DNA from 3 places in the Pectobacterium actinidiae genome. Region 3 is predicted to be linked to each of the others. Evidence: predicted binding sites of a transcription regulator. Region 3 holds the regulator's gene; each other region holds the start of a gene.

Evidence for each region. Region 3 encodes CRP, which controls carbon source genes, mostly activating them, when cyclic AMP is high. Its sites were predicted from a motif close to ATGTGANNNNNNTCACAT; they were not measured.
Region 1: the regulator CRP is predicted to act here: its motif matches at 4,164-4,181, upstream of yrbN (protein YrbN).
Region 2: the regulator CRP is predicted to act here: its motif matches at 2,159-2,176, upstream of udp (uridine phosphorylase).

Annotation. Positions count from the first base shown of each region.
Region 1 covers NZ_JRMH01000001.1:477,851-485,015, reverse strand. Annotated here, with positions in the region: gene ubiU (ubiquinone anaerobic biosynthesis protein UbiU) at 1-42, shown strand, start outside; gene KKH3_RS02030 (U32 family peptidase) at 54-932, shown strand; gene KKH3_RS02025 (luciferase-like monooxygenase) at 1,099-2,106, shown strand; gene KKH3_RS02020 (DEAD/DEAH family ATP-dependent RNA helicase) at 2,195-4,087, opposite strand; gene yrbN (protein YrbN) at 4,080-4,151, opposite strand; gene nlpI (lipoprotein NlpI) at 4,263-5,147, opposite strand; gene pnp (polyribonucleotide nucleotidyltransferase) at 5,288-7,165, opposite strand, start outside.
Region 2 covers NZ_JRMH01000002.1:772,319-779,483, forward strand. Annotated here, with positions in the region: gene KKH3_RS20950 (methyl-accepting chemotaxis protein) at 1-1,097, shown strand, start outside; gene KKH3_RS20955 (dienelactone hydrolase family protein) at 1,196-2,023, opposite strand; gene udp (uridine phosphorylase) at 2,354-3,124, shown strand; gene KKH3_RS20965 (tyrosine-protein phosphatase) at 3,274-4,056, shown strand; gene ppc (phosphoenolpyruvate carboxylase) at 4,112-6,751, opposite strand; gene KKH3_RS20975 (PTS transporter subunit EIIC) at 6,995-7,165, opposite strand, start outside.
Region 3 covers NZ_JRMH01000002.1:50,867-58,031, reverse strand. Annotated here, with positions in the region: gene KKH3_RS17870 (hypothetical protein) at 1-409, shown strand, start outside; gene KKH3_RS17865 (aminodeoxychorismate synthase component II) at 693-1,268, shown strand; gene argD (bifunctional acetylornithine/succinyldiaminopimelate transaminase) at 1,388-2,614, shown strand; gene crp (cAMP-activated global transcriptional regulator CRP) at 2,756-3,388, opposite strand; gene KKH3_RS17850 (OsmC family protein) at 3,762-4,169, shown strand; gene KKH3_RS17845 (phosphoribulokinase) at 4,210-5,079, opposite strand; gene KKH3_RS17840 (YheU family protein) at 5,205-5,441, opposite strand; gene KKH3_RS17835 (hydrolase) at 5,438-6,475, opposite strand; gene KKH3_RS17830 (LysE family translocator) at 6,582-7,165, shown strand, end outside.

The DNA.
Region 1 (7,165 bases), on a different contig from region 3:
ACGCAGACCACGCTCGGCGCTTATCACCGTAAATGGCAGTAGCAGGAGAACACATGAAATACGCATTAGGGAATATCCTCTACTATTGGCCGAAAGCGGATGTTGAGGCGTTTTATCAGACCGCGGTGAACAGCAGCGCCGATATCATTTATCTCGGCGAAACGGTGTGCAGCAAACGCCGTTTGATGAAGGTGGCGGACTGGTTCAACGTCGCCCGCGAGGTCGCCAACAGCGGCAAGCAGGTGGTGATCTCTACATTAGCGCTGTTACAAGCGCCATCGGAACTCACAGAGCTAAAACGCTATGTGGAGAACGGCGAGTTCTTACTGGAAGCCAACGATCTGGGTGCAGTTAACATCGCCGCCGAACGTAACCTACCGTTTGTCGCCGGACACGCACTCAACTGCTACAACGCGTACACACTGCGAGTCCTGCACAAACAAGGCATGGTGCGCTGGTGCATGCCAGTCGAACTCTCTCGTGACTGGCTGCAAAACCTGTTGAATCAGTGTGACGAGCTTGGCTTTCGCCATCAGTTTGAAGTGGAAGTGCTCAGCTACGGCCACTTACCGTTAGCCTATTCCGCCCGCTGCTTTACCGCCCGTTCAGAAGATCGACCAAAGGATGAATGTGAAACCTGCTGTCTTAGCTATCCGCAAGGCAGAAAAATGCTGTCGCAGGAAAATCAGCAGGTGTTTGTCCTCAACGGCATTCAGACACAAAGCGGCTATTGCTACAACCTCGGCAACGAGCTGACATCAATGCGGGATCTGGTCGATATTGTCCGGCTATCACCGAACGATATCAGCACCCCAGAAATGCTGGATAAATTTCGCGCTAACGAACAGGGAAATGCGCCATTAACGTTGGAAAATCAGGCTGATTGCAACGGCTACTGGCGCCGCGTCGCCGGTCTTGAACTCGTTCAGTAACCTACCTTATCTCAGGGCGGCCAGCCGCCCTTTTCTTCCTAAACGCATCTTTTGAATTACGCAGCGCCGCCACAATCGCTCATACTGCTCTGACTTTCATCATTGACTGACGGCGTTAGCATCCACCGAATGGGTGGAGTCAGTGAACAACAAAGTGAGCCACATTATGTCCACATCTTCTCAATCCACCGTGTTTTCCGTCCTCGATCTTGCGCCTATTCCGCAAGGTGCGACAGCGCGTGATGCCTTTCATCGCTCGCTGGATCTGGCGCAACATACAGAAAAATGGGGCTATCACCGCTATTGGCTGGCAGAACATCACAGCATGACGGGCATCGCCAGCGCGGCGACGTCGGTGCTACTTGGCTACCTTGCCTCGGGTACACAACGCATCCGTCTCGGCTCTGGCGGCGTGATGCTACCGAACCACTCACCGCTCGTCATCGCCGAGCAGTTCGGTACGCTGGAATCACTTTATCCCGGCCGTATCGATTTGGGATTAGGTCGCGCACCCGGCACCGACCAGCGCACCATGATGGCGCTGCGTCGTCACCTTAATGCCGATATCGACGATTTCCCACATGATGTACAGGAATTGCAACGCTATTTTGCCGACGCACAGCCGGGTCAGGCAGTACAAGCCGTTCCGGGACAAGGTCTACACGTTCCGATCTGGCTACTGGGTTCAAGCCTGTACAGCGCGCAGTTGGCTGCCAAACTGGGATTACCTTTTGCCTTCGCCGCCCATTTCGCACCCGATATGTTGCTGGAAGCATTCCGCCTCTACCGTGAGAACTTTGTCCCTTCAGCCACCTACGCCAAGCCCTACGCGATGGTGTGCGTCAATGTGGTTGCCGCTGATAGCGATCGGGATGCACGCTTCCTCTTTACCTCAATGCAGCAACAGTTCATCAACCTGCGCCGTGGCACGCCGGGCCCGCTGCCCGCTCCGGTAGAAAACATCGACACGGTCGGATCGCCTGCCGAGCAGTTCGGTGCCGATCAAGCACTGAGGCTGTCGATTGTTGGCGATAGCACGAAAGTCCGTCATGGGTTGCAGAGCCTTTTGCGTGAAACGCAGGCGGATGAAGTGATGATCAACGGTCAGATTTTTGACCATCAGGCACGACTGCGATCGTTTGAAATCGCGATGGATGTACAGCAGACGCTGTAATATCGAACGAGTGAATGTGTTCTGACCAAAAAAAACGACCCGTTGAGGGTCGTTTTGCCTTGCCGTAAATTTTAAAAAAAACCGTAGCTTACGCGTCAGCAGGGCGGCGACGTGGAGCGCGTGAAGCGCCGTCACGGTTATCACGGTTGAAAGAACGCTCGCGACGCTCACCGCCGTTACCTTCACGGCGTTCACCACCGCCGAAAGAACGACGTGGTGCAGCGCCATCACGACGTTCGCCACCAGGACGACCACCGCCACGACGTTCTGGCTGTGCAACTGCATCACCCATCAACTGCATATTCATTGGTTTGTTCAGAATACGCGTACGGGTGAAATGTGATAACAGATCGCCCGGCATACCTTTCGGCAGTTCAATCGTCGAGTGAGACGCAAACAGCTTAATGTTACCGATATAGCGGCTGCTGATATCCCCTTCGTTGGCGATGGCACCAACAATGTGGCGAACTTCAACGCCGTCATCACGACCTACTTCAATACGATACAGTTCCATCTCACCAGCATCACGACGCTCACGACGTTGCGGACGGTCACCGTCACGGCTGTCACGAGAATCGCGAGGATCACGACGACGATCGCCGCGTGAATCACTGCGAGACTCATCACGATCGCGGAATTCGCGACGAGGACGGAAGACCGGATCGGGTGGCAGAATCAGAGGACGTTCGCCCTGCGCCATTTTCAGCAGCGCAGCAGCCAGCGTTTCAACATCCAGCTCTTCCTGCGGCTGCAATTTCGTCAACAGCGCACGGTACATATCCAGATCGCTGCTTTCCAGCTGTTGCTGTACTTTAGCGGCAAACTTAGCCAGACGACGTTGACCCAGCAATTCTGCATTTGGCAATTCCACTTCTGGAATGGTCAGCTTCATTGTGCGCTCAACGTTGCGCAGCAGGCGACGTTCACGGTTTTCGACGAACAGCAGAGCGCGACCCGCACGACCTGCACGACCGGTACGGCCAATACGGTGAACGTAAGACTCGGCATCCATCGGGATATCGTAGTTGACTACCAGGCTGATACGCTCAACGTCCAGACCACGCGCCGCAACATCGGTCGCGATCAGGATATCAAGGCGACCATCTTTCAGACGCTCCAGCGTTTGCTCACGCAGCGCCTGATTCATGTCACCGTTCAGCGCGGCACTGTTGTAACCGCTGCGCTCCAGCGCTTCGGCCACTTCCAGCGTTGCATTCTTGGTACGAACGAAAATAATCGCCGCATCAAAATCTTCCGCTTCCAGGAAACGTACCAGCGCTTCATTTTTACGCATACCCTGCACCGTCCAGTAGCTCTGGCTGATGTCTGGGCGCGTAGTAATGCTTGATTGAATGCGAACTTCTTGCGGATCTTTCATGAAACGGCGCGTAATGCGGCGGATCGCTTCTGGCATAGTCGCAGAGAACAGTGCAGTCTGATGTTCAGCAGGGATCTGAGCCATGATGTTTTCAACATCTTCGATGAAGCCCATACGCAGCATTTCATCCGCTTCGTCCAGCACCAGACCACTCAGGTTGGACAGATCCAGCGTACCGCGTTTCAGGTGATCCAGCAGACGGCCCGGCGTACCGACAACAATCTGTGCTCCGCCACGCAAAGCGCGCAGTTGCACGTCATAGCGCTGACCGCCGTACAGTGCGACGACATTCACGCCGTGCATATGTTTGGAGAAATCATTGCAGGCCTCTGCTACCTGCACCGCCAGTTCGCGGGTCGGTGCCAGCACCAGAATCTGTGGTGCTTTAAGCTCAGGTTTCAGATTGTTCAGTAATGGCAGAGAGAACGCTGCTGTTTTACCGCTACCGGTCTGTGCCATACCCAGCACATCGCGACCATTCAGCAGGTGAGGAATACATTCCGCCTGAATCGGAGACGGTTTTTCATAGCCCAAATCAGTCAGGGCATTAAGAATAGAGGTGTTCAGCCCCAAATCGGCAAAAGAAGTTACTAAATCAGTCATGTACACGTGCCTCATTAAACATGGCGGCCAGTCTACATAACTCGTCGTGAAAATTTTCAGTCATTTTCATTGAAAAGTGTGAACCGGCTCAAATTGGATTAAAAAGCGAACAAAAAAGCCCTCACCGGTGAAGGTGATAACCGAAGTTTTTCAGGCTGATATAAGTGTTCGTCAGCTATTGCTGGTCCGATCCTGATAGGTCGTCTTGCTCTTGGCCTAATAGCGCCAATTCCAACAATGCATAGCGGTGCTCAACAAAGTTATGAACGTTGTTGGCAACCGTCAGCTTGAACAGCGCCAAAGCGGTGTTCTTGTCCCCCAGACTTAGGTAGTGCTTACCTAAATAGAAGTCAGTTTCACTGAGATGCTCAGCGAGCGAAGTGTTATCCGTAGCTTCTACCTGTAAACGCTGCATCAGTGTTTTTTCACTGATACTGCCCAGATAGAATTCGACAATATTCCATCCCCAAGGCCCTTTCTTGGCGTCGTCATAGCGTTTTTTCAACGCAATTTTGGCCGTCTCTGGATTGATTTCTCGCTCCACGAGATACAGCCATAACGAACGGAAAGGATCATTCGGATCGTCTCGATAAAACGCCAGCAGATCATCCTGCGCTAACAGGTAGCGACCGCCATAATACAAAGCGATGCCCCGGTTTAAACGCGCGTAATTGTAAGTTGGATCAAGCTCTAGTACAGAATCAAACGCTTCATAGGCAGCATCAAAATTGCCTGCCTGCGTTAAATAGATACCCAAATAGTTAAAAACTTCTGGAATATCAGGGCGGATCGTCAACGCTTGTGAAAAATCATTCCGCGCCAATGCCCGTAACCCGAGACTATCATACAGCACTCCGCGCTCATATAATAGCTGTGCTCGTTCATCATCGGTTAATGCCCGGCTTGCAAGGATTTGCTCCATGCGTGCCAGAATCACTTCCTGCTGCAAAGTAGGCTGTAACGGAATCGCCAATACTGCGTCTTTACGCCAATCCGTGTTGCTGCATCCTGCCAGCATGAGTGCTGTTGCAACATAACACCAGCGCAAGAAAGGCTTCATTTCCCACTCCCGAAGACAAACATTGGATGAACATCCTGTCCCGGACCGCTCGACGCAAGGACATCCATACCCTTACGACACACGCGGCACCTTGCCATAATAATCAGGCAAGGTGCCATAAGACCGTTTTCTAACAGTCGTTATTCCTCAGAAGACGGGGCTGCCGCTTCCTGAGTTGGCGCATTGGCTTCTTTGATGCTTAAGCGCACACGGCCCTGACGATCAACTTCCAGAACCTTAACCGGTACTTCCTGACCCATTTGCAGGTAGTCAGTCACTTTCTCTACGCGCTTGTCGGCGATCTGAGAAATATGTACCAGGCCTTCTTTGCCGCCGCCAATAGCGACGAAAGCACCAAAATCAACGATGCGGGTAACTTTACCCTGATACACGCGGCCGACTTCGATTTCGGCAGTGATCTCTTCAATACGACGAATCGCGTGTTTCGCTTTTTCGCCGTCGGTTGAAGCGATCTTCACTGTACCATCGTCTTCGATTTCAATAGTCGTGCCTGTTTCTTCCGTCAGCGCACGAATCACTGAACCACCTTTACCGATCACGTCTTTAATCTTATCGGTGCTGATCTTGATGGTGTGAATACGCGGTGCGAATTCAGAGATATCGCCACGCGGCGTACTGATCGCCTGCTCCATCACGCCCAGAATGTGCAAACGTGCACCTTTGGCCTGATTCAAAGCAACCTGCATGATCTCACGGGTAATCCCTTCGATCTTGATATCCATCTGCAGCGCGGTGATACCTTCACGGCTACCGGCAACTTTAAAGTCCATATCGCCCAGGTGGTCTTCATCACCCAGAATGTCGGACAGAACAACAAAGTTGTCGCCTTCTTTCACCAGACCCATCGCGATACCCGCAACGGCTGATTTGATCGGCACACCAGCATCCATCAGAGCCAGAGAAGCACCGCAGACAGACGCCATAGAAGAAGAACCGTTGGATTCCGTGATTTCAGACACTACACGCACGGTGTACGGGAATTCGTTCGCCTTCGGCATGACTGCCAATACGCCACGCTTAGCCAGACGACCGTGACCGATTTCACGACGCTTAGGTGAACCGACCATACCGGTTTCACCAACAGAGTACGGAGGGAAGTTGTAGTGCAGCAGGAAGCGATCGGTACGTTCACCGGTCAGTTCGTCGATATTCTGCGCATCACGCTCTGTCCCCAACGTAGCCGTTACCAACGCCTGCGTTTCACCACGGGTGAACAGTGCAGAACCGTGAGTACGCGGCAGTACGCCAGTACGCACATCCAGACCACGAATCATGTCTTTTTCACGGCCATCGATACGCGGTTCGCCAGCCAGCACACGGCTACGTACGACATTTTTCTCAACGTTACCCAGAATTTCCTGGATCTCACCCGCATTCAGTGTTTCGTCTTCGGCTTGCAGAGCGGCAACAACATCAGCTTTGATGACGTCGACTTGTGCATAACGCTCTTGTTTTTCAGTGATGCGGTAAGCGTCACCCAGACGTGCTTCAGACAAAGCCTGTACACGCTGCTCTAAAGAAACGTTAACGTCTGGTGCATGCCATTCCCACTTCGGTTTGCCTGCTTCAGCAACCAGTGAGTTGATGTTCTGGATAACGATCTGCTGTTGCTCGTGACCAAACACCACAGCACCCAGCATCTGATCTTCACTCAGCAGATCGGCTTCGGATTCCACCATCAGAACCGCGCCTTCTGTACCGGCAACCACCAGATCCAGACGGCTTTCTTTCAGCTCATCCATCGTTGGGTTCAGGACATACTGGTCGTTTAGGTAACCAACACGCGCCGCACCAATAGGGCCGTTGAACGGAATACCAGACAGGCTCAGCGCCGCAGAGGCACCAATCATGGCAACGATGTCAGGGCTAACCTGCGGGTTAACAGAAACGACGGTCGCAATCACCTGAACTTCATTCAGGAAACCTTCTGGGAACAGAGGGCGAATCGGGCGGTCGATCAGGCGGGAAATCAGCGTTTCGCCTTCGCTTGGACGGCC
Region 2 (7,165 bases), 720 kb from region 3:
GCATGATTTTATTGCTCATTTTAGCGCTGGGCGCTGTATTTGGAGCACTAATTGCCTGGTCAATTACGCGCAGCGTAACCCGACCGATACAGCAGGCTTTGCAAGTGGCAGACAGAGTGGCACAGGGCGACCTGACCTCACGTATCACTGTTACCAGCAAAGATGAAACCGGATTGCTGCTGCAATCGCTGGATCACATGAACACCAGCCTGAGCACGATTGTCGGGCAGGTGCGTGACGGGGCGGAAACCATCTCCACGGCAGCCTCGCAAATCGCCGCAGGTAATCAGGATTTGTCATCGCGCACCGAAGAGCAGGCCAGCTCACTGGAAGAAACGGCGGCCTCGATGGAACAACTGACGTCTACCATTAAAAACACGGCGGAAAATACCCAGCAGGCAACAGACATCGCGAACAAAGCCTCTGGTGCGGCGAAGCATAGCGGCGATGTGATGGTTTCCGTAACGCAGAAAATGCGCGGCATTCGTGATTCATCCCAGCGTATGGCGGAGATCATCGGCGTGATTGACGGTATTGCGTTCCAGACCAACATTCTGGCGTTGAACGCCGCGGTTGAAGCCGCGCGTGCGGGTGAACAGGGGAGAGGCTTTGCGGTGGTGGCGGGGGAAGTGCGTTCTCTGGCACAACGCAGTGCGACCGCCGCGCGGGAGATCAAAGATTTGATCGACGACTCCGTGAGCAAAATTCAGGAAGGTATGTTGCTGGTGGATACCGCCGAAGAAACGATGAGCGGATTAACGGGCTATGTGCGGGATGTGAATGAAATCATCAGCGAAATCTCGCAGGCTAGCCGTGAGCAGAGCGATGGGATTAACCAGATGAATCTGGCGGTTGGACAAATTGATACGACGACCCAGCAGAATGCGTCTCTGGTTGAAGAATCGGCCTCTGCGGCTCTGTCTCTGCAAGCACAGGCCTCTGTTCTGGCGGAAGCGGTAAGCGCGTTTAAATTGCAGTCATATGGCAGCGGCAAAACCGCTTCTTATGCACCGGCACCAACGCGCACGCCAACGCTGTCTTTAGCGCCAGCGGCAGCGAAAGACAAGGGCAATAACGGCGACTGGACGACGTTTTAAGGCTGTCTTTCTCTGTAAACCGTAAAGATAAATACCAACGCCACCGTTGTTCGGTGGCGTTTTAGGCTGTGGATAGTAACGAAAATGGCGTGATGGCGTTACGCTGCGCCGTTTTTCTGGAACCATGACAGCATACGCTGCCAGCCGTCACGTGCGGATTCTTCATGGTAGCTGGGACGGTAATCGGCATGGAAAGCATGTCCGGCATCGGGGTAGACGATAATATCTGCCGCCGCGTTGGCTGCACGCAGCGCCTGCCGCATGGTATCAACCTGTTCCAACGGAATGCCTTCATCTTTCGCGCCGTACAACCCCAGCACCGGAGCTTCCAATTCCGTAGCGATATCGACCGGGTGCTTGGGACTATTCAGCGTTTTCTCACCGGTAAACTTGCCATACCAGGCAACGGCCGCTTTGAGCTGTGGGTTGTGCGCGGCGTAGAGCCAGGTGATGCGTCCGCCCCAACAGAAACCCGTTATCGCCAGCTTACTGGCATCGCCGCCTTGTTTAATTGCCCAGTTGGCGGCGCGATCGAGATCGGATAGCACCTGCGTATCAGGCACCTTGTACACCAACTCGGTCAGGATTTGCTGAATGTCGTTATAGTGGCTGGGGTCGCCCTGACGAAAATACAGCTCGGGTGCAATAGCCATGTAGCCTTGCTTGGCCAGCCTGCGGCAAACATCCTGAATGTGTTGATGAACGCCGAAAATCTCCTGAACCACCAGAACGATAGGGAGCGGCCCATCGTGGTTTGCCGGTCTGGCGATATACGCGGGTAGCGGCTCACCCTGAGAAGGAATAGTGGTTTCACTGGCAACGATACCGATAGTATCTGTTGTAATGATGGAGGAGGTCTGCGGTTCCACCGCTGGGGATAGCCCTTGGGGAAGATGTGTGAAGGTCGTCTGTTCATCAGTCTTCATTACGCGCTCTCCTGTGATCGGCCGATTTTCATGGAAAAAGGGATTTCAGAATATCCATGATAAATACTATCAATGATTAAAGAATCTACACTAGAAGACAATTAATCGGCAAAAATGACGTCCTTATCTGATAAATAGTGATTTGTATCACATTTTTTATGTATGTTGATATTTGTTTCTTTTTCATAGGTGACTCGCATCACTTAAAAAACGTAATGATGCGCTAGAGTCTTTGTATTGAACGGACGCTGACTGGCTGCGAAAGGCTGCCTGGATAAGGCGTCCGGCGCGATTTCTCTGAATACCCAATTGATTGCTCGGGAGGCAGTTATGTCTACATCTGATGTGTTCCATCTTGGTCTGGTCAAGAACGATTTACAGGGCGCGACGCTGGCTATCGTCCCCGGCGATCCTGAGCGTGTTGAAAAAATTGCTCGCCTGATGGATAACCCGGTACATCTTGCATCACACCGTGAATTTACGTCTTGGCGTGCAGAGTTGGACGGCAAGGCAGTGATTGTTTGCTCGACCGGCATTGGCGGTCCGTCAACGTCAATCGCGGTAGAAGAATTGACACAGCTCGGTATCCGCACTTTCCTGCGTGTCGGCACGACGGGGGCGATTCAGCCCGGCATCAACGTCGGTGATGTGTTAGTGACCACTGCGGCCGTCCGTCTTGACGGGGCGAGCCTCCACTTCGCGCCAATGGAATTCCCAGCCGTTGCGGATTTCGGCTGTACCACCGCGCTGGTGGATGCGGCAAAAGCCTCGGGTGCGGCGTTGCACGTCGGCATCACAGCGTCTTCCGATACGTTTTACCCCGGTCAGGAACGCTATGACACCTTCTCTGGACGCGTTGTACGTCGCTTCCGCGGCTCGATGGAAGAATGGCAGAGCATGGGGGTGCTGAACTATGAAATGGAATCCGCCACGCTGCTGACCATGTGCGCCAGCCAGGGGCTGAAAGCAGGCATGATCGCGGGTGTAATCGTGAACCGTACCCAGCAGGAAATCCCAGATGCGGCGACCATGAAACTGGCCGAAACTACCGTCATCAAGGTATTGCTGGATGCGACTCGCCGGTTGTTAGCGGCTGAATAAGCGAAAAAATTGATGGTATTTTGGGCTGGCTATCATCGATGCCAGCCCGTATCCTGATAGCCTCTTCAGGTTCATCGGGTTAACCTGCACCGTGCTTAGCACGTGTAATACGGTTGCCTTGCTCGCCTTTCAACCTCGCAAGGAGATGTATGACCGAACCAACGTTGCTCCATCCCTCTTTATTACCGCTGGACGGCGGAATCAACTTCCGCGATTTAGGCGGCAACCGCGCTGCTGATGGGCGGCTTATTCGACACGGTAAACTTTTTCGCTCCGGCTCGCTGGATCTGCTGAGTCAGGCTGACTGTGAACATCTTGCTGGCGTACCTATTTCCCATGTGGTGGATTACCGGGATGCTGATGAAATTGCGCAGAAGCCCGATGTATTGTGGACTGGCGCTAACTATCACGCTTATCCGGCCAATCCATTACGCCACGAAGTGACGGCTAATCTGGATTCACTGGGATCTGATGTGCTGGCGGCGTTTGATTCTCGGGCATTCATGCTGGAGCTTTATCGCCGTTTGCCTTTCAATAACTCGGCCTATACACAGTTGGTGTCGCTGTTATTACGGCCAGACGAGGGCGGGCTGGTACAGCACTGCGCCGTGGGCAAAGATCGCACGGGTATCGGTTCGGCGCTGGTGATGTTTGCGCTGGGTGCGGATGAACAGACGGTGATGGAAGATTACCTGCTCACCGAAACGACGCTGACGCCCTTCCGCCAGCAGCTACTGACGCATCTGTCGGCAACGTTGAATGAGAAAGCGCTGGGACAGTTCTCTTATGTGTTGTCGGTGCAGGAAGAGTTCATCGTGACGGCGTTGCAGGCCATCTACGAACGACATGGTTCGATCGATAGCTGGCTTGAAGTGGAATACGGTCTGGATAATCGTGCGCGGAATTATTTGCAGGATAAATATCTGGCGTAAGGTTATTGTTTTAGGCCGGTCAGTTGACCGGCCTTTATTTTTACTGCTCTCGAAATTAACCCGTATTACGCATACCCGCCGCGACACCGGCGATCGTCACCATCAGCGCCAGCTCGAGATCGGCATCCGGCTGTTCCTGCTGACGTGAGCGGTGAAGTAGCTCAGCCTGCAACACGTTCAGGGGATCGGTGTAGACGTTACGCAGTGCGATAGACTCGGCGATCCACGGCAGGTCAGCCATCAGGTGATCGTCGTTGGAGATGGTCAGCACGACCTTGATGTCGGCGGCCAACTGATCGCGCAGCTGTTTCCCTAACGGCCACAGCTTTTCTTCTACCAGACGCTGATCGTAATACTCCGCCAGCCACAGGTCAGCTTTGGCGAATACCATCTCTAGCATGCCGATACGCGTCGAGAAGAACGGCCAGTCGCGACACATCGCTTCCAACTGTCCCTGCTTGCCATCATCCACCACTTTCTGCAAACCAGCGCCCGCACCGAGCCACGCAGGCAGCATCAAACGGTTCTGCGTCCAGGCGAAAATCCACGGGATAGCGCGCAGGCTTTCCACGCCGCCGTTCGGGCGACGTTTGGCCGGACGTGAGCCCAGCGGCAGTTTACCCAGCTCCAGTTCAGGTGTCGCAGCACGGAAATACGGGACGAAATCTGGGTTCTCACGCACGTATCCACGGTACATATCGCAGGACACGCGAGACAGCTCATCCATTACCTCGTGCCATTCCTGTTTTGGTTCCGGCGGCGGGAGCAGGTTTGCTTCCAGAATCGCGCCGGTATACAGCGCGAGGCTGCTAATGGTGACTTCCGGCAGGCCGTATTTAAAGCGGATCATCTCGCCCTGTTCCGTTACGCGCAGGCCACCTTTCAGGCTACCCGGCGGTTGTGACAACAGCGCGGCATGAGCCGGTGCACCACCGCGACCGATGGAACCGCCGCGTCCGTGGAACAGCGTCAGCGCTATACCCGCTTTCTCACAGGTTTTGATCAACGCGTCCTGTGCACGGTACTGCGCCCAAGAGGCAGCCATCACGCCCGCATCTTTCGCAGAGTCGGAATAGCCGATCATGACCATTTGCTTGCCCTGAATAAAGCCGCGATACCAGTCGATGCTCAGTAATTGCGTCATGACATCATCAGCGTTGTTCAGGTCGTCCAGCGTTTCAAACAGCGGCGCGACCGGCAGGGCGAACGGGCAGCCAGCTTCCTTGAGCAGCAGGTGAACGGCCAGCACGTCGGAAGGCGTGCGCGCCATTGAAATGACATAGGCGGCGACAGAACCGATTGGCGCTTTGGCGATGACCCGACAGGTATCCAGCACTTCTTTGGTATCCGCACTTGGTTCCCAGTAGCGCGGCAGGAGCGGGCGCTTGGAGCTAAGTTCACGAATCAGGAAGGCCTGTTTATCGGACTCAGACCAGCTTTCGTAGTCGCCCAGACCCAGATAGCGAGTAATTTCGGCCAGCGCCTCGGTATGACGGGTACTCTCCTGACGCACGTCAATGCGTACCAAAGGTACACCGAAGCAGCGTACGCGGCGCAACGTGTCCAACAGGCTGCCATCAGCGATAATGCCCATGCCGCAGGCTTTCAGAGACTGGTAGCAGGCGTAAAGCGGTTCCCAGAGTTGCTCGTTGGTCAACAGCAGATCTTTAGGGGGCAGACGCTCTTCACCTGTCAGGCGTGCTTCCAGATAGCTCAGCGTACTGCTCAGCTGTGAACGCAATGACTTCATGATGGCGCGGTACGGTTCCTGTACCTCGCTGCCACCGGCACGCTCCAACAGTTCCGGCGTACATTCGGACATCGACAGCTCGGAAACCAGCACCTGAATATCACGCAGGAACAGATCGGCGGCTTTCCAGCGGCTGAGTAACAGCACATGGCGAGTGACTTCCGCCGTGACGTTCGGGTTACCGTCACGGTCACCACCCATCCATGAGGTAAAGCGCACCGGAACCGCATCCACTGGCAAACGGTAGCCGAAAGCCTGTTCCAACTGCTCATCCAGCTCGCGTAAAAATGCAGGCACGCCTTCCCACAGGCTGTTTTCCACCACGGCGAAACCCCATTTGGCTTCATCTACCGGGGTTGGACGAATTTTGCGGATTTCATCGGTATGCCAGGACTGCGCGATCAACTGGCGCAGGCGTCGCATGATCTGGTTGCGTTCATAATCAGCCAGATCGTTGTGGTCGAGCTGCTTGAGGCAGGTATTCACTTCTACCAGCTTGTGGATCAGCGTCCGGCGGGTAATTTCGGTCGGGTGCGCGGTTAGCACTAGCTCAATCGACAGCGATTCCACGGCATCGCGGATATCGCGGTCGGTCAGATCTTTGCTTTCCTTCAGGCGCTCAAAGGCATTGGAAAGCTGTGCTGGGTTACTCGCTGCTTCACCGTGCGGTGAAATCGTATGATATTGCTCAGCGGTGTTGGTCAGGTTAAGGAACTGGCTGAATGCGCGGGCAACGGGCAACAGTTCATCGTTAGACAGGTTTTGCAGCGTGGTCAGCAACTCCTGGCGATGTTTTTCATTACCTGCGCGGGAAGACTTTGACAACTTGCGGATTGTTTCGACTTTATCAAGGATGTTTTCACCCAGTGCTTCTTTGATGGTATCGCCGAGCAGCTTGCCGAGCATACTGACGTTACTACGCATTGCAGAATATTGTTCGTTCATAGTTACCCTGACCCATCCCTACCATTTTTGTAAGTTTATTTCACTTGACATATTTTAACGCACTGCCTCCATCTAGCCACGATAAGGCGAGTTCGTCAATTGACGATTCTTTCTTCTCCTTATTCTTTGTACTTGCATTAAGGCGGGCTTGGCAATTTGTGAAATTTAATTACAGAGGCTTAGATATTAGGGTAACTAATTAGCGGGTAAGGATGGCGGGGCGCAACGGCCCCGCGAGTGCGGTTACGACTGTCTGGAGGCTCTGACGACCAGAATATAAGTCAGCGTAAAAGAAAGTACGATGGCGATAGCCATGCCAGAGACGGCATAGCTAAAGTATGGGCCGATATAGGCTGGCAGGCTGAAAATACTGGACAAGATATAGCCATACAGCCGGACGCCGAAGTACGCGAT
Region 3 (7,165 bases):
AGTTGGCTTATGCCTTTCAGATGCTTTCAAAGCGAAAGGGAAAGTTGCTTCTGCGAATCAGAGTTGCAATCTCACATGGGCCGAAATTAGAGATGAAACCCCAGTCGAGTTCACAACCTATATTCCTAAGCTGTCATTAAAGGGAAGTAAGGTGATGAATCCTATGGATATTGTTATTAGAGAGGGTAATAAATTTGGCGTCTATCGATTTAATTTCCCCCTAGATTATCTATCATCAATCGGTTTATTCCAGTCTAGCGCAAAAGAGGCGGTAACGGCTAACACCCTGACAGACATAGCCATCGAGTTATATGGAGAAAAGCCTGGTAGCTCAGTTGCGGAGCTAAGGCCTGAATATGTTGATGGTTTTTATCAGGTACCGATAACCTTTATTCTGGATGATGTTTAACAATTGTTAATGATCGTACTCGTCACTTAAATCAATATCGAACCAAAGCAGGGATTCCATGCTGTTGTCAAACTATACGGAATCCCTGTCTCCTGTCATCTATATGTCTCTGGATGAAGTCAGCATCAATTTCTTGTCATTCTTCTCATCACGTATACAGGTACAATAGCCTGTGTTACACCCGCTTATGAAAAACGCAGCGACATAAATTTCGGGTATTATTGCGGGTATCAAAAGTAGGATAAATTTAAATAACCAATATCTATCAATACATTAAGTCAATATGCTGCTAATTATCGATAACTACGACTCCTTTACCTACAACCTTTACCAATACTTTTGTGAGCTTGGCGCGCAGGTTGTGGTGAAGCGTAATGATGAACTGACGCTGCGTGAGATCGAACAGCTTGCGCCCGAACGATTGGTCATTTCACCGGGCCCTTGTACGCCGGATGAGGCGGGCATTTCACTGGCTGCTATTCGTCACTTTGCCGATAAGTTGCCTATTTTGGGCGTGTGCCTTGGCCATCAGGCGATGGGGCAGGCGTTCGGCGCGCGCGTGGTGCGAGCACGGCAGGTCATGCACGGGAAAACCTCAGCGATTGCGCACAGCAGCACGGGCATTTTTACTGGTTTAGCTCAGCCTTTGACGGTCACCCGCTACCATTCACTCATCGTTGATTCTGCCTCGCTACCCGATTGCTTTGAGGTCACGGCCTGGAGCGAACATGAAGGTAAGCGTGACGAGATTATGGGGATCCGCCATCGCTCGCTTCCGCTGGAAGGCGTGCAGTTTCATCCTGAAAGCATCCTTAGCCAGCAAGGGTATGAGCTTTTGGATAATTTCCTTAAAATTTAGTGAGATAGAAAGTTATTCTCTCCAGTAGCCGATTTAATATTGCCTGTAATTGATTTTTTATGCATATTTATTGACTATATTTTCATTCCGACATGATGGACAGCAGAGTGAGGCAGCAAATGGCAGCAGAGCAGAAAGCAGTGACACGGGATACTCACGATAAAGTGATTTTGCCGGTTTATGCACCCGCGAAGTTTGTACCAGTGAAAGGTAAAGGGAGCCGCGTCTGGGATCAAGACGGCCGTGAGTATATCGATTTCTCCGGCGGCATTGCGGTTACGGCACTGGGTCACTGTCATCCTGCGCTGGTGAATGCATTGCAACAGCAGGGTGAAAAGCTGTGGCACACCAGCAATATCTTCACCAACGAACCTGCGCTACGCCTCGCCAGCAAATTGATTGATGCCACTTTTGCCGACCGCGTGTTCTTTGTTAATTCCGGTGCTGAGGCTAACGAAGCTGCCTTTAAGCTGGCGCGCCACTATGCGGTTAAACGCCATAGTCCGTATAAAACCAAGATCATCGCTTTCTATAATGCGTTTCATGGCCGGACGCTGTTCACCGTCTCGGTTGGCGGACAGCCTAAATATGCCGATGGTTTCGGGCCTAAGCCTGCGGATATTGTCCATGTTCCCTTCAACGATCTGGCGGCGGTCAAAGCGGTGATGGACGATCACACCTGTGCAGTCGTGCTGGAGCCGATTCAGGGTGAGGGTGGTATTACGCCTGCGACGCCTGAATTTTTACAAGGCGTGCGCGATCTGTGCGATCAGCATAAGGCGCTGCTGGTGTTTGATGAAGTACAGAGCGGGATGGGACGTACCGGTAAATTATTCAGCTACATGCACTATGGCATCACGCCGGATATTCTCACGACCGCGAAAGCGCTGGGTGGCGGCTTCCCGATTAGTGCAATGCTGACGACGGAAGAGATCGCATCGGCCATGACGGTTGGGGTACACGGCACCACTTATGGCGGTAATCCGTTGGCTTGTGCCGTAGCGGAAGCGGCGCTGGATATCATTAACACGCCGGAAGTGTTATCAGGCGTGGCGGATCGTCACGATCGGTTTGTCAGTGAGCTTGAGAAAATCAATCAGCAGTACGGCGTATTCGAACAGGTTCGCGGTATGGGGCTGCTGCTGGGTGCAGAACTGAAACCGCAGTGGCATGGCCGTGCGGGTGAGTTTCTGGCCGCAGCAACGGCTCAGGGGTTGATGGTTCTGATGGCTGGGCCTAACGTGATCCGTTTTGTACCCTCGTTGATCATTGATGAAGACGATATTGCGCAGGGGATGGAGAAATTCGCCAACGCCGTCGCGCAGGTCGTTAAGACAGCAAACTGATTAGACATAAAAAACGTAGGGAACGTTTTAACGTTGCGTTAGCAACGACCCGAAAGGGGGCGGCCAGGGATGGCATGCCATAAAAAAAGCGTGAGGCCGAGGCTTCACGCTTTTTTATTGGTAGGGTACAGCGACAGCGGGTTAGCGAGTGCCGTAAACGACAATCGTTTTACCGTGTGCAGAGATCAGGTTCTGGTCTTCTAACATTTTCAGAATGCGACCCACGGTTTCACGCGAGCAGCCAACGATTTGCCCAATTTCCTGACGGGTAATTTTAATTTGCATGCCATCTGGATGCGTCATGGCATCAGGTTGTTTGGCCAGGTTGAGTAGGGTTTGAGCAATACGGCCAGTCACATCAAGGAAGGCGAGGTTGCCGACTTTCTCAGAGGTAACTTGAAGTCTGCTTGCCATTTGGGCTGACAGACGCATGAGGATATCCGGGTTAACCTGGATGAGCTGGCGGAATTTTTTATAGGAAATTTCAGCCACTTCACAGGCGGTTTTTGCCCGAACCCAGGCGCTACGCTCCTGACCTTCTTCAAACAGGCCTAGCTCGCCGATAAAATCGCCCTGATTGAGGTAGGAGAGGATCATCTCCTTGCCTTCTTCATCTTTGATTAGCACTGCGACAGAGCCTTTCACGATGTAGTAAAGCGTTTCTGCTTTTTCACCTTGGTGAATAAGCGTGCTCTTCGATGGATACTTGTGGATATGACAATGGGAAAGGAACCATTCGAGAGTTGGGTCTGTTTGCGGTTTGCCGAGAACCATTCGCTATCATCCTCTGTTGTAATTCACTGCGCAAATTACAGGGGTCAGAGTTCCCTGTACGGCGTGTTTAACTGCTAAAAAATAAAATTCAGTCTAGGCAGAATGACGTCAGGGAATATACTGGAACCACTGTACCCTTGATTTTCCGGTTGCTGCCTTGCCGCATCGTAAACGTGGCTGGGTATATCTGGCCACGTAATCATCTTCTTCGTTTCTGGGTTTGTCCAGAAAAGGTCTATTCTATTTTCGTTTTAACACAGCTTTAAGGATGTGTCTTGTGTTGTCTCGCTTCAGCATGACAAAGCTCTGATTAACGCTGGTTTTTGTACAGTAACGATATAAATTTTCAAAAAATTTTTAGTGGAGAGGCATCATGCAGGCTCGGGTAAAATGGGTTGAAGGCTTAACGTTTTTGGGCGAATCCGCATCAGGGCATCAGATTTTGATGGACGGCAATTCTGGCGATAAAGCGCCCAGTCCGATGGAAATGGTATTGATGTCCGTAGGAGGATGCAGTGCGATTGACGTGGTGTCGATTCTACAAAAAGGTCGCAACGATGTGGCGGATTGTGAGGTGAAATTAACGTCAGAGCGTCGGTCTGACGCGCCGCGTTTATTTACCCACATCAATCTGCATTTTATCGTGACGGGAAAAGGACTGACCGATAACGTTGTCGAACGAGCCGTCGCCCTGTCGGCGGAAAAGTACTGTTCTGTGGCATTGATGCTGGGTAAAGCCGTTGAGGTGACGCACAGTCACGAAATTCGGGTGCTGGCTTAATCGCTTTCTCTGGGCACGACGCTGCCGTGCCCGGTTTTGCTTATTCGATCGTTTTCCCTTCTATCAGCCGCTGCACCAGCGGTGCCATGATTAATTCCATCGCCAAGCCCATCTTCCCGCCGGGAACGACCAGCGTGTTGATGTGGGAGATAAATGACCCCTGCAACATGGCGAGCAGATAGGGATAATCAATATTATCCAGCCCCTGAAAATGAATCACCACGAAGCTTTCGTCCAGTGAGGGAATCGACTTGGCGGCGAACGGGTTGGAGGTGTCCACGGTGGGCACGCGCTGGAAATTGATGTGTGTGCGAGAGAACTGTGGCGTGATATAGGTGATGTAGTCTTCCATCGAGCGGACGACCGAATCCATCACCGCTTCACGCGAGTGGCCGCGCTCATTGACGTCACGAATCAGCTTTTGAATCCATTCCAGGTTGACGATTGGCACCACGCCGACGAGCAAATCGACATGCTGTGCCACGTCGTTTTGCTCGGTGACCACGCCGCCGTGCAGCCCTTCATAGAACAGGATGTCAGTGGGTTCCGGCATCGGTTCCCACGGCGTGAACGTCCCAGGAACCTGATTATAGGGAATCGCTTCATCGTAGGTATGCAGATATTTACGCGTCTGACCGCGCCCGTGCAGGCCATATTCGATAAACGACTGTTCCAGCAGGCTGAAATCATTCGCTTCCGGGCCGAAATAGCTGATGTGGCGTCCTGAATCACGCGCTTTACGAATCGCCATATCCATTTCCGGGCGGGTATAGCGGTGAAAGCTATCGCCTTCCAACTGGGCTGCACGCAGATCAAACTGCTGGAAAATCTTACGGAAGGCCAGACTGGTTGTCGTGGTTCCCGCCCCACTAGAGCCGGTAACCGCAATAATCGGATGCTGATGTGACATAAGGCGCGTGACTCCGTGATCGCGAGGTTCGCACAGACCGAAGGTCTGCGTGCATCCTCAAAAAAGACGTAATTAGTTATCATTGTTAGCATGTTTGGCGCGTTCTTTCACGCCTTTCGCCATGCTCAATAAGGAGCGTGTCCTCCGGCATTGAGCTGGTTACGTGGCATGATATTGAGCGTTTCATGTAACTCAGACCACACCAACACCACCTCGCCAGATTGGAGCTGGCTGCGGATATCTTCCACTTTCTGCGCCAGCGAACGTTCCTGCTCGCCGTAATCGGTGCCTTCTCGCAGGACGAAAGATTCAATGATGTTATCCAACGTTTCTGGATCGAGCTGTTGCCAGGGAATAATCACGCTATTCCTCCTGAATAAAAAGTTCCTGAATAAGAGGTTCCTGAAGAAAAAGAATCGGTGGCATGGTCCAAAAATGGGCTAAGCCAATTGGGAATGCGCTGTTCCAGCCACATTTCCGGTTTCAGCAACGTTCCACCGACGAAGCCGACATGCCCACCATGTTCCGTCAGCTGATACTCAATAGTAGACGGTAACTGCGACAGATCGGGAATCACCTCAGACGTCATGAAGGGATCGTCCTTCGCATGGATGATCAGCAACGGTTTACGAATCTGAGGCAACAGCGGCAGGGCGCTACAGCGTCGATAGTAGTCGGCTGCATCGCGAAAACCGTGGATTCGTGAAGTAATGATGTCATCAAACTCCCGCAGTTGGCGGATTCGCTTCAACTGCGGCAACTGAATGGGCAATGTGTCTGGGTATGCTGCCAGTTTGCGACTGGCGTTTTGTTTCAAAAGCCGCAGCAGATAGTGCTGATAGACGCGAGAGAAGCCTTGTTCCATCCGACGGCTACAGGGTTCGAGCATCAAGGGGGCGGAAACAATGACGGCGGCGGACAGGGAACAGGCTTCGCCTTGCTGAGCGAGCAGGTAGGCTAGCATGTTGCCGCCGAGAGACACGCCGATGGCGGCGGTAGGCGCATGGCCCAGCGTCTCCTGCATCCAGTGCAGAAAATAGCTCGCATCGCTGGTTTCGCCGGAGTGATAAATACGCTTCATCCGATTGGGCTTCCCGCTGCATCCGCGAAAATGCATGATGACGGCCAGCCAGCCGCGCTGTTTGCAGGCATGTAGCAGGCCGTGGGCGTAAGGGCTATGAAAGTTGCCCTCCAGCCCGTGAAACAGCACCACACGTGGCTTGTGCCGTGCCAGTTCAGGGGCTTCGCTCCAGGCCAGATCGACGAAATCGCCGTCGGGTAATTCGAGCGCTTGCCAGACGGGTGAGAATTGCGCATGACGGCGAATCAAACGTGGCAATAGCGTTTGCAGATGTGGGTTACGGGCGCCGCTCAGCGGACGAAATTGGTCATACATAAAAGATATGGAAATCTGGTTATCGGCTCTTGTACGATCAATATCACACAGTTAGCCTCAATGCTGCCAGTTAGTACGATATTTGGGTCAGGAGTGCCCACAAATAATGGAACTGAGTTTATTTCTCTCGATGTTGGGTTTTTTGTGGGTAGCGGCCATCACGCCGGGGCCGAATAATATGCTGTTGACCACCTCGGGCGCGAATTTTGGCTTTATGCGTTCGCTGTGGCTGATGATTGGCATCATGCTGGGCATGCAAAGCATTTTGCTGCTGGTGGCATTTGGTGTCGGTGGGTTGATTCTGATTTATCCTTCGCTGCACTTTATCCTGAAAGTCCTCGGCAGCGCCTATCTGCTCTGGCTGGCGTGGAAAATCGCCACGGCGGCATACGAACGTTTAGAAACGTCCGCTGCGCCACCCCAGCCGATTCGGTTTTATCAGGGGTGGTTGCTGCAATTCCTTAACCCGAAAGCGTGGCTCATGGCACTGGGGGCAATTGCCAGTTTTAGTCTGGCGGGTGAAGGCTATAACCAGTCTGTAATCGCCATAAGCATCGGGATTGTGCTGGTCAATCTGGTGTCCGGAGTCATCTGGCTCGGGTTTGGTACAATGATTGGGCGACTGCTGCGTAGTAAGAAAGCGTGGATTATCTTCAATGTGTCAATGGGATTGCTGACCGCCGCCTGCGT